Regions from separate parts of the Candidatus Symbiopectobacterium sp. NZEC135 genome, predicted to be linked through region 3. Evidence: predicted binding sites of a transcription regulator. Region 3 holds the regulator's gene; each other region holds the start of a gene.

Region 1 (3,175 bases), on a different contig from region 3:
AGGTGGCTCCTTATCAAAAGTATTGAATCTCACTAGCAGTGCCGCACGCCTTATTGTTCTCTTCACTGGTGCCAGGTGGGTAGCGATGGCAATCCATGTGCAAGGGTGTGACGTTGCGGAAAAAGTGGCTTATAAATATTTATAGCCTAAAAAACAGAAGCAGATTAGCAGAATGCGCGCAGCAGACGGGAGATTTTAAGTAATTTTACATTCTTGGTGGAAAAAAGAGGGAAAGTGAAGAGAATTATGCAGTTTTCTCTCCACTGTATTGATGTGGCTAGTGAAATTTATCCCGATCAGTCATCCGGATTATCCATAACATCATGACGTTTCGGGTGATAATCCTCTTCGTTTAACCCTTCACGCCAATATGGCACAGCGTAAAGCTGATTTCTCTCAGCTTTGAGTTCTCTGCGCACGTAACGGCGCAGTTGCACCACGATACGGTCTTCACCCGCCAGCCAGAAAAATGCGCGGCTGGCATCAATATCGCGCGTCACAGCGTGGAACTGTTGCAACAACGTATCCGTGCTAGCGGTCGAGCCGACCACCCAATGCACGCTGAGGCCACTGGGGGCGGTCATTGGCAGACGATCGGCCTCGCTGTCGATGCGGATAACGGCATGGCCAGTGGCATCGGGGGGCAGCGCACCGAGCAACGCCGCAATAGCGGGCAGCGAAGAGGGGTCGCCTGCCAGATAATAGGCGCTGGACGCAGGCAGCATCGGGTGCGGACCACCCGGTTGAGTTATGCCTATGCTGTCTCCGGGCTGCGCGTTGCGGGCAAACGTGACGGCGGGTCCGCCGTGGTCGTGCAGGGCAAAGGCAACATCGACTTCGCCCAATTCGGGTCGGAAGGCATAAATAGTATACGTGCGCACGACAGGGCGCGCTTCGCCTTCAGGCCATTGCGGACCTCGCTCACCCACTGTGGGTAACGTAGGCGCTTTCTGGCCGGGACGCGCTAAAAACAGTTTGATATGCGCAGCATGTCGTCCGTCAGCCGGGTAGTCGTGCAGTGTGTCGCTGTGAAAGGTGATGCAGCGCAGGTGCGGTGAGAGATCGGTGATGCGTTTAACCTGGATTAATCGGGGTTGGGCTGGGCGAAAACCTGTCGGATGAGCCATTAAATTTCTCCATCATTCAGCCGATATCATTATTGATTTGATGGACAACATCATAGCATGTTGATGATAGTGATTATCATTTTAGTAACAGGTAAAAAGCACGCTTGGCTAAAAAAACGCGGTCCATCCTTTTTTGTTACGATTCCAGCGTTACATTAACCCTTTGTGATTAAGATCAAGCTTGATTGCCACACAAAAAATGGCATATTCTGGCACGAGTTGCAGAAAATTTAAGCAGTTACGCTGTTTTTGTTAGAAAGAACGCGGCGGTTATCGTTAGGTTATTGGCTGTTGGGGGTTTTAAGGTATTGTTAACACGCGATTTTTTACAAAAGGCTGATTGTGGTACGTCTTTTGGTTGTATCGAAGAAAACTTGTTGCTCACGCCTTCGCAGCGAGCGGACTCCCTGAACCAGACGCTATCGCGTCGCCCTGATAGCCCGGTGTGGGTTTTTGGTTATGGCTCGCTGATGTGGAATCCGGTATTTACCCCGGAGGAAGCCCGTTTGGCCACACTTTCAGGCTGGCAGCGTGCATTTTGCCTGCGCCTTACGGCAGGGCGCGGTACGGCAGCGCAACCGGGCCGCATGCTGGCATTAACGCCCGGTGGGAAAACGACGGGGATGGCATTTCGTTTGCCGGAGGCCTCACTGCGTGAAGATCTGGAACTGCTGTGGAAGCGCGAGATGATCACCGGTTGCTACCGCCCGGAATGGTGCGATCTGCACTGCCAAAACGGCGAGACACTCACGGCGCTGGTGTTTGTTTCGCAAGAGCAGCATCCGCTGATTGAAGCGGATACCTGCATACACCGTGTTGCTCCCTTGATTGCCAAAGCCAGCGGTCCGCTGGGAACCAACGCACAGTATCTGTTTGCACTGGAAGAGGCGCTCAATAAACACGGTATGACCGATGAATGCTTAACGGCGCTGGCACAGCGGGTGCGAGAGCTACAGGAGCAGGCGAAGCAGGCACATCCACAGCAGGGGGACTGGTGGGGCGTTTAGCTGCGTTAATCCGCTTAGCGTTAGTTAATACAGCATCGAACAACATCGTACCGCGTCGCCATTGACCGTAATACATCAGCCAATGGCGACGAATCGGATTACCAGCCTACGCCAAGGCCCAGCGTATACATGGTATCGTCCACATTCCCTTGATTACTTTCGATGCGGGTGCGCACCACGCGCATACTCAATGAAGACCAGTCGGTCAACTTGAAGCGCAAGCCGCCTTCCGCTTTCAAATAGATGGGTGCAGTACCATCGAATGAACGCCCAACTTCACCGTTGGTGAAGGCTTCAATAGTTTTACTGTACAGATAGCGGTTATAGGCCCATTTCAGACCGGCAGAGTAGAAGTTGTCTTCTTTGCCTTCCGCTTCATTCTGATAGGTAAAGGTTTGGCTGTTGACCAGAGACGTCAGAGAGAACGCGCCTAAATCATTGTCCCAGAACTGGTAACCGGGACCAAGACCGAACGAGCGGTTGACCTTGATGTTCTCGATCCAGTCGCGTTTGTAGTAGTAACGGGACTGGACGAACCATTGCTCATCAAGAAATTTATCCAGTGCGTATTCACCGGAGGCATTCTTGGTGCTGCGCACATCATTCTCGGTGGCTTCGTGGTAAGTCGCATCCACGTTGTGACGCCAGGTGCCGTGGCGCATCCGCGTATCGAGGTTTACGTCGTAGTTTTCTGTTTCGGTAGAGCTTTTCTTGTGTGACATCCCTGCGTCGATGTTACCTTTCCAAGAGAAGTCAGTGACCAACGGTTTCGCGGCAACGATGGATTTGATATTGGTCAGCGCCAGCGTTTGTTCACCTTGACCTGCACCGGCTGGCGCGCCGACGACGGAACGGGTTTCACCCGCTTTCAGGTTCGGATACAGCACGCCGTTTTCATAGCGTTCGCCCTGAATCACTAACCCGTGGTCGGATTCAAAGGTTTTGACCTGATCCCAGGCAACAGAAACGGAGCCTGCATAATCCGTGGTGATAAACAGTTTTCCGCCGTCAAGCAGCGTAATTTTCCCGGTAATTTTGTCC
Region 2 (3,175 bases), on a different contig from region 3:
ATCAGCTTTAACGATCCCAGCTATGTCACCTGGCTCGCTTATAATCCTACGCCTGAAACGTCGTTGCTGCGTTTTGGTTATTCATCCATGACCACGCCAACCTCGCTGTACGAGATTAATCTGGACAGCGGTGAACAGCGCCTGCTCAAACAGGCTGAGGTCAAACACTTCTCCGCTTCGGATTATTGCAGCGAACGTCTGTGGATCACTGTGCGCGATGGCGTTGAAGTACCGGTGTCGCTGGTGTATCGCCGTGACCGTTACCAACCCGGCAATAATCCGTTACTGGTGTACGGCTACGGTGCCTACGGTAGCAGCATGGAACCGGATTTTAGCGTGAGTCGCCTTAGCCTGCTCGACCGAGGGTTTGTGTTTGCGTTAACCCACATTCGCGGTGGCGGGGAGTTGGGGCAGCAATGGTACGACGATGGCCGCCTGCTCAATAAAATGCACTCCTTTACTGATTTTATTGATATCTCCCGTGCATTGGTGGCACAGGGATATGGTAATGAAAAGCAGCTTTATGCCATGGGCGGCAGTGCCGGGGGCTTGTTGATGGGGACGGTGATTAATCTGGCCCCTGAGCTGTTTAAAGGTGTGGTGGCACAGGTGCCGTTTGTCGATGTGCTGACTACCATGCTTGATGAGTCAATTCCTTTGACGACCGGGGAATATGACGAGTGGGGGAACCCCGGTGAGTCGCATTATTATGACTACATCAAAAGTTACAGCCCTTACGACAATGTCAGTGCTCAAGCCTACCCGCACCTGTTGATTACCACCGGGCTGCACGACTCGCAAGTTCAGTATTGGGAGCCCGCCAAATGGGTGGCCAAATTGCGTGAGCTGAAAACTGACGACAACCTGTTGCTGTTGTTAACCGATATGGACGCCGGGCACGGGGGGAAATCGGGGCGCTTCAAACAATACGAAGACATTGCGCTGGAATACGCATTTTTGCTAATGGTTGAAGAGAAGTAAAAATAAAGGGTTAGTGACTGGAGTAATCCCGCTGAGTGCGGGATTACCCGTTCAGCGTGCTAAGGCATCAGCTCACCGTATCGGTTTGCTGAGCGCGTTTAGACCGTTTATCCGCCCGTTTTTCTGCTGCGGTCTTTGCCGGTTTTTTCTTGCTGTTCTTCTTGCTGTCCATGCCTTTACTCATTTGATTTGCCTCTCTCGGTAAAAGGTGGTTTGCTTCACCATTAACCGCCTGTTAGACGTAACATGCAAGCGAAAAAGTGCTTTGGACAGCAAATTTCAGGCTATTTTGCCTTGGGTTCGTAGGGGAGGCGGGAGAACTGCAACGAACGTTGGCGGTAGAACGCGATGCGTTCACGAAAATAGTCACGCAGATGCTCCGGTTGCTCTCTTTCAACCACTTCTGGAATGACGGGCATGTTGTACCGCTCCTTGAACGCCACGCCAGAGGCTGCGAGATCAACATTCACTTTATCCATCTCTTGCGCAGAAAGGTTAGCCAGATTATACGTCATTGTTCTTATCCTCAGGGCCGTCAGTGAGCGCGCATGATAGCATTTTTTTGCCTGGCGGGCATACGCGGGTATTGCTTCATGACCCGTTTCTAAAAAAGAATGATTATTTTTTAGATTATTAAATTTAAGTGGCGGTTTTTATAAATGTCCGAAAGTACGTTGAAATGAAATAAAAACCATTCTCAAATAGATGCGTAAAATAACGATTTCATGAAATTGAAAATCGTTATCAATTATTTTATGTTGATGATTAATAATGATTTATTTTTAATGTTAATTATATTGATAATAAAATGTTTTTTATTTTTTAACAGCAAGGCATAATGGAAAAAATTGACTCACCTGCCAATCAGAGGGAATGAAAGATGCTTAAAAAAGAGATGATTCAACAACTAAACGATCAGCTAAACCTGGAATTCTATTCTGCTAATTTATATCTGCAAATGAGCGCATGGTGTGGCGATAAAGGTTTTGAAGGTGCGTCAGCATTCCTGAAAACACATTCCCAAGAAGAGATGGAGCATATGCAACGCCTCTTCAACTATCTGGATGATACCGGCAGTATGCCAATACTGGGGGCCATCGCTGCGCCGCCGGTTGATTTTGCGTCACTGGCTGACGTGTTTGAGCAAACCTATGAGCATGAGCAATTAATTACGCGCAAAATCAATGAATTGGCTCATGCGGCAATGACGCAGCAGGATTATTCAACGTTCAATTTCTTGCAATGGTATGTTGCTGAGCAGCATGAAGAAGAGAAATTGTTCAAGTCCATTCTCGACAAACTGGCATTGGTAAGTACTGCGCAAGGGGGTCTGTTCTTTATCGATCAAGACCTGAAGAAAATGACGAGTGCACCGACCCAGCAGTAATGCTTTATTACATACCCTTCAGGCCTGGCCTGAAGGGTATGTGCATTAACACACGCCGAAATTGCCTTCCTCGCGGTAAAGCGAGACGCTATCAACGCTGATTTCTATCTCTTTCTCAATAGGATCGTCAATTCTCGCACAGTAAAGCTTGTCGTTCTCTACGCTAAGCACCCGCATTCTTGGTCCGCCAGTTTTGCTTTGAACGATATCTCCGGGTTTAAACATCGCAACCACCTTTTGCCTCATACTACACATGACGCTTGCTTTTCGCGCCCCAGGCCCCCGCAAGGGTACTGATGACGGCACCGATCAGCAGTGCGATAAAGGACCACAGCGCCGCTTTTGCCGCCGCTTTTGACATCTGGTCCGCCTGTTCAATGGCTTGCTTTTTCCAATCCTCATAGCGCTGCTGAGCCTGTTGTATATTTTGCTGTGCTTCGCTAAGGCGCTCGTTGACTTCTTTTACCATACGATCGCGTGCACTGATAATGTTTTCGACCGCCCGATCTGCCTCAACGGGTGTCAGATCGGTATTTTGCGCTAACGCGCGCTTGATATCATCGCGATTAATACTGGCTGCAATGGTTTTACTCCGTTGCGCAAGTTTCTCGGTTAATTGGGCGGCAACCTGTTCACCCGGCTCTGTACCCACCGCCATGCGGCGTGCAGCCAACATAATATCCTGTTTAGCGCCTTGTAATTGTCGTTTGAGATAATCGGGTTGTAATGTAGGGATACCTGATTTAACTAACGCATTTTCTACCTCATTCTGTAAGCCATCGCTTGAGAGGTGCGTATCAAGCATGA
Region 3 (3,175 bases):
ACGCATTGCATTTCCGATGCGCTGGAAGGGATTACGCACTCACTGTGCACGCTGGAGTTCCAGGACAACCGACGCCTGTATGATTGGGTGTTGGACAATATCACCATTCCTTGTCATCCGCGCCAGTATGAATTCTCGCGCTTGAATCTGGAATATGCGGTGATGTCTAAACGCAAACTGAATCAGTTGGTGACTGAAAAAGTGGTTGAAGGGTGGGACGATCCCCGCATGCCGACTATCTCCGGCCTGCGTCGCCGTGGTTACACTGCCGCTTCCGTGCGCGAATTCTGTCGTCGTATCGGCGTGACCAAACAGGACAATAATGTCGAAATGGCGGCGTTGGAATCCTGTATTCGTGATGACCTGAATGAGCATGCACCGCGCGCCATGGCGGTGTTGGATCCGGTAAAAGTGATTATCGAGAACCTGCCAGAAGGCCACGAAGAGTGGGTTTCCATGCCAAATCACCCGAATCAGCCGGAAATGGGCACGCGTCAGGTGCCGTTCAGCCGTGAGATTTATATCGATCGTGCCGATTTCCGTGAAGAAGCGAACAAACAGTACAAGCGTCTGGTGCTGGGTAAAGAAGTGCGCTTGCGCAATGCGTATGTCATCAAGGCGGAACGCGTTGAGAAAGATGAACAGGGTGTTATCACCGCGCTATATTGCACCTATGATGCCGAAACCTTGAGTAAAGACCCGGCTGACGGGCGTAAAGTGAAGGGGGTTATCCATTGGGTTTCTGCCGCACATGCGCTGCCAGCTGAATTCCGCCTTTACGATCGTCTATTCAGCGTGCCAAATCCAGGCGCTGCGGATGACTTCCTTGCAACGATTAACCCGGATTCGCTAAAAGTGGCTCAGGGCTTTGTTGAGCCGAGTTTGGTAAAAGCAGAAGTGGAAAAAGCGTATCAGTTTGAACGCGAAGGATATTTCTGTGCCGATCGCCGTTATTCAAGCGAAACACATCTGGTGTTTAACCGTACGGTAGGTCTGCGTGATACTTGGGTTGGTTGAGGCCAACGCTGACTGAAATGAAAAAACCGCCTGTTTTTTGGGCGGTTTTTTTACGGCATCAATCAGAACAAAGCCTGGCTTATTTCGGGTCGTGGAGCGTTTCTTCTTCGCGGCAGTCGCCCGTACTGCAATGGCCATACAAGTACAAACTGTGGTTAGTCAGTTTAATACCGTGTCTGTCTGCGATTTCGCGCTGACGCACTTCGATAGATTCATCACGGAATTCAATAACGCGTCCGCAATCCAGGCAAATAAGATGGTCATGATGGTGTTGTTGTGTCAGCTCGAACACTGACTTACCACCTTCAAAATTATGACGGGTGACAATACCGGCATCATCAAACTGGTTAAGCACGCGATAAACGGTCGCCAGACCGATTTCTTCGCCCATATCTATCAGTTTTTTATACAAATCTTCCGCGCTGACGTGATGACACTCCGGATCCTGCAACACTTCCAGAATCTTCAGTCTTGGCAGAGTGACTTTCAAGCCGGCCTTCTTTAATGCGGTGTTATTGTCAGTCATGCGGGTTTAGTCCTGTTGCTTTCTCGTCGATGGGGGCAATTAAGCCTATGACATCGGTCGGCTCAAAAATTGTAATGGCGTCTCAATTATAGAACCGCGCATTAAAAATGAAAACCATGGGATGTTAACAATACCGTCTCCATAAAGAAAGTGTGCATTCGCGCGCAATCTCTTGTTGTAAAATGGAGAAAATTGATAAACGTACAAAACCGATGGGTACTATTGTACAGGCTTAGACCGGGAAGTTAAAAAAATGTTTCTATTAATTTAATCGGTTTTATCTATTAATAAAGCCCTGACATTGCTGTCAGGGCTTCTGTGTAAAACAGGGGGCGATCAACCCACCAGCGCTTTCAGGTTGAGTTCTTCGCTGATTTGTTTGACCCAGGCACTCACGCGTTCACCGGTCAGTTCAGGTTGACGATCTTCATCAATAGCCAGACCGATGAAGTGGTTATCGTCTGCCAGCCCTTTAGACGCTTCAAAATAGTAACCTTCGGTTGACCAGTTGCCGACAATCGTTGCCCCGCGCGGTTCAATGATATCGCGCAGCGTTCCCATCGCGTCACAAAAGTATTCTGCGTAGTCTTCCTGGTCGCCACAGCCAAACAGGGCAACAATTTTTCCATTGAAATCAATTTCTTCTAGTGTCGGAAAGAAATCGTCCCAGTCACACTGGGCCTCACCATAGTACCAAGTCGGAATGCCAAGCAGCAGGATATCAAACGCTTCGATATCTTCTTTGCTGCTTTTGGCGATGTCATGAACCTCTGCAACATCACTGCCCAGTTGCTGTTGGATTGTCTTGGCAATGTTTTCGGTATTGCCGGTGTCACTGCCAAAGAAAATGCCTATGAGTGCCATGGATAAAATAACCTCTTTATTCTTAATGGTATGGTGCGGTTTATCACCTACATATCAAGTAATAGTATCAGACGCTGGGGGTGGGAGAAACTTGTATCTTTCCCCTGGCCAAAAGTGGAAATAACCGCTATTAAACAAGGGTATTTATCGGATAGTTCTTTTTTGCCATATCGCCAGTTTCTTTAATTACTTTAGCGGCGACATAGTTAGCACCCATTGCCCTATCTTTGTGAAAAATATCACTAATCACTATTTTTTAGTGACAGCGTGCTGTAGATCACGGAGGGAAACTACTAAATATTCTTTTAATATTGACGATGAAACTAGAAGGTTCGCCGTGTGCTTGTAGGCGTAAGGCATCGCGCGTTTTCCCCTTTGGGGATTGTTTCAAACCTGATGATTTTTTTAAAAATAATAACCCTACCGCACGTTATTTTATATCTGGAGCTTGCTTATGCAATTCTTGAGAAACATCGCCATCAGAACGGCAATGTTATGGGTTTTAGGGGTTTTCTGTGTGCTGTGGGGCGGTGTTTCCGTCTACACCATTTTCTCCTTCAAGGAGATGACCACAACTTCACAGACTAGCACCTTACTGGTTCATAACATGAATTTAGTCAATCAGGGCAACGATCAATACTTTCGTATGGTGACCCGTTTAGCACGTGTGGTGGATTGGCGTCGCACTGGTGAAAACACGCTGGCGGATAAAGAACAGGCGTCAGCATTGACGGCATTGAATAATCTGAAATCCGACTTGGCTACCTT
Region 4 (3,175 bases), on a different contig from region 3:
AGCACTTTACCAATGGGTTGGCTATAATGTCCGCCACTCCATTTCTGACGTTAGAAAAAAGGAAACAGACATGAGTTTGATCAACGTCCCGGCGGGCAAATCACTGCCGGATGATATCTATGTAGTCATTGAGATCCCGGCCAACGCTGACCCCATCAAATACGAAGTCGATAAAGAAACCGGTGCCCTGTTTGTAGACCGTTTCATGGCAACTGCCATGTTCTATCCGTGCAACTACGGTTACATCAACAACACCCTGTCTCTGGACGGTGACCCGGTTGACGTGCTGGTGCCGACTCCGTATCCGCTGCAACCCGGCTCAGTGATCCGCTGCCGTCCGGTTGGCGTGCTGAAAATGACCGACGAATCCGGTGAAGATGCCAAAGTGGTTGCCGTGCCGCACACCAAACTGAGCAAAGAATACGATCACATCAACGATGTGAACGACCTGCCGGAACTGCTGCGCGGCCAAATCGCCCACTTCTTCGAGCAATACAAAGCGCTGGAAAAAGGCAAATGGGTGAAAGTAGAAGGTTGGGAAAACGTAGACGCGGCCAAAGCCGAGATCGTTGCCTCCTTCGAACGCGCGAAAAAATAAGCGTAGCGCACGGCGCAACGTATCTAACGGCGGGGATCTCCTCGCCGTTTTCTTTTCAGCAATCCTCATGCATCGCGCTGCCGTTCGCGGCTCCAGTAGGCCATAAACGTGATGATATCGCGTGGCACCTGACGTTCACCGGATAAGTAACGCCGCAGGTTTTTCACCACCGAAGACTCCGCCGCCACCCAGCCAAAGAACTGACCGTGCGTCTGACTGGCCGACTCCCACAGCAACTCACCTTCTGCCACTTCATGCAATTCGGTCGTCTCTGCTTCCGCGCGTATATCCGGCAAACGCACATGCGTTCGCACGCTGTGCAGCAGTCGTTCACCGTAAGAGGCACCCTGCGGCTTACGCGGCAGCCAGTGTACCTCGGCAAAGGTAAAGGCACTCATATCCACACAGTCGGCCTCCAGCGGCACTTCGATAAACGCCTGCACCTGCACGGGATGCGACTGCTGCGCCAACTGTTCCAGAATGCCCTTGATAGCAGGCAATGCCGTTTCATCGCCAATTAACAAGGCATGGGCCATTTCCGCGGGTGGCAACCACTCATAGCCGCCGCTATCGCCCTCATACTCCCCGACGCACGGTGCAACAATGCGCAATGCATCCCCCGGTTGCGCCTGTATTGCCCAGGCAGACGCTGGCCCTTCGGTGCCATGAACCACAAACTCTACCGCCATTTCACCGTTAGCCGCATCTACCTCGCGCAGAGTATAAGTGCGCATCACCGGCCGCTGCGCCTTGGGCAGCGCCAGCCACTGACGATACCACTCATCACTGTCCGGCAAATCGGGGTAAACGCCCTCGGCAGGTGGGAGCAACAGCTTGATGCGTTGATCCGGCGCATCCATTTTCATCTGACGTACCGATTCGCCGGAGAACACGCAGCGCATCAGGGAAGGGGTCAGGTAAGTCTTATACGCCAGAACAACGTTAAAAATGCGGTACTTCTGTTTATCTGCCATGACCTTTCTCATCGTATCCCGCAGGGGCAGCCAGAATGGCCCTTCGTCGTCCTCAGAGGACGGGTTACCTTAGCATTCGACATTGATAATGAGAAGCATTATTGCCTTAATGGATATTTATCGACGGTTCACCACGATAAAATCGTTTTATCAGGAACGAGTCGAAATGACAGACGTGAAATATCAATCTCATTCAATCGATTAATATCACTAGCATGTCAATGATATGCTGCATTTTAAATACATTAATTTAAGAACAACTATTTATTTACACATGATTATAAAAGAAACCATTAAAGCCAAAAACATTAGCCACATTGACAATTAGTGTGACTCAGATGCAAAAAATAACAAATACCCGACATTGATTTAAAAAAAACATCATTTATTAACTTCCAGCGCTACCCTTTTAAAATGGATGGCAAAAAATGGACTTAGTATCGAAAGCCTGATCATTATCATCGTATGAGTGCATTAAAAAACCTAGGCCCATCACTAAATTATTAGAGGAAATTATTTATGCATTACAACACCCCCCCCGTAAAAGGCACATTATACCTTGAGTTAAAAACTATCCCTAACAAAGGAAATATTGTTAGTATAAGCATAGCATTTTCGCCCAATATATTACCATTCACAGCAAAAACAGAGGGTAATTTTTCACATTTTAACCCAGAGTTTAATGTTGGTGATATTTATACTGGCGCTGTAAACGTGCTTGCTAATTTTGATTTTTCAGAACATTTACCTACAAGTTGCACAGCCACAATTATCGAAGGATCTTTACAAATTCGATATTACTCTTTCCCGGAATCAACAGAACTAATTGGTTATTTAAACTCAATATCCGATTTCATGAAAACGGCTCCCTCTAACGTTTGCTTGCCAAACGTTATCAGCAACCGCATGGATATTATATGGTTAGAAAATAATGTACTCCCTTAGAAAATAAGGGCATTAAATTATGCACAAACACCACTGAAACAGAGCATTCTTTAATAAACATATTTTTTCAAAACGAAATAATATCATAAAATAATGAGGAATCCAAAATGTCAATAATAAATTACATTTCAGGAAATGCATTACTAAAAGTAGACACTACTATTGAAAATCAACATACAGTTTTCCTGAGCATTGACTTTAGCAACCAACTGGGTGTTATATATCAATTAAATTCCACAAACGCACAAATAACACCGCCGCCAATATCGCCCTCCAACCACATATATACCAGTACAGAAGCAGTGCTATACCCTAATGACATTAATATAACACCAAGATTTGCAGAAGCTATCATTAGAAATGGCTCAATGCAAATGCAATTATTCGAAACAGCAACATCCACTGGAATAATCAGTGTAATTGCATCTACTGTTCCATTTTCCTGGGGGAGCATTCCAATGCCAGAGAGCATTGTTATTCCACGAACCAATCTTATTTAAAAAATAACAGATATGCCAAAAGGAATTTGATAAAAATATTAATCGTCAAATTCCTTTTTCATCCTATTAATTATAGATAATGATAGAACATTATGTCTCTCACATTATATTCTGTGTTTGTAAGCATAAATCAGCCGTATTTCTTTCTGATAACTCAT

What was found. Region 3 encodes Fur, which represses iron uptake genes when iron is present. Its sites were predicted from a motif close to ATAATAATGAGAACNACTATCAA; they were not measured.
Region 1: J5224_RS06455 (siderophore-interacting protein) is a predicted target of Fur. The motif match lies at 1,191-1,213, and genes of this name have one in related genera.
Region 2: ftnA (non-heme ferritin) is a predicted target of Fur. The motif match lies at 1,713-1,735, and genes of this name have one in related genera.
Region 4: J5224_RS16310 (siderophore-interacting protein) is a predicted target of Fur. The motif match lies at 1,655-1,677, and genes of this name have one in related genera.

Annotation. Positions count from the first base shown of each region.
Region 1 covers NZ_JAGFPF010000007.1:91,282-94,456, forward strand. Annotated here, with positions in the region: gene J5224_RS06455 (siderophore-interacting protein) at 297-1,127, opposite strand; gene J5224_RS06460 (gamma-glutamylcyclotransferase) at 1,436-2,134, shown strand; gene J5224_RS06465 (DUF481 domain-containing protein) at 2,233-3,175, opposite strand, start outside.
Region 2 covers NZ_JAGFPF010000011.1:37,295-40,469, forward strand. Annotated here, with positions in the region: gene J5224_RS08525 (S9 family peptidase) at 1-981, shown strand, start outside; gene J5224_RS08530 (DNA polymerase III subunit theta) at 1,266-1,496, opposite strand; gene ftnA (non-heme ferritin) at 1,862-2,368, shown strand; gene J5224_RS08540 (DUF2158 domain-containing protein) at 2,414-2,593, opposite strand; gene J5224_RS08545 (CAP-Gly protein) at 2,616-3,175, opposite strand, start outside.
Region 3 covers NZ_JAGFPF010000004.1:86,275-89,449, reverse strand. Annotated here, with positions in the region: gene glnS (glutamine--tRNA ligase) at 1-1,017, shown strand, start outside; gene fur (ferric iron uptake transcriptional regulator) at 1,097-1,543, opposite strand; gene fldA (flavodoxin FldA) at 1,880-2,407, opposite strand; gene J5224_RS04045 (methyl-accepting chemotaxis protein) at 2,862-3,175, shown strand, end outside.
Region 4 covers NZ_JAGFPF010000035.1:28,687-31,861, forward strand. Annotated here, with positions in the region: gene ppa (inorganic diphosphatase) at 71-598, shown strand; gene J5224_RS16310 (siderophore-interacting protein) at 664-1,572, opposite strand; gene J5224_RS16315 (hypothetical protein) at 2,092-2,517, shown strand; gene J5224_RS16320 (hypothetical protein) at 2,625-3,017, shown strand.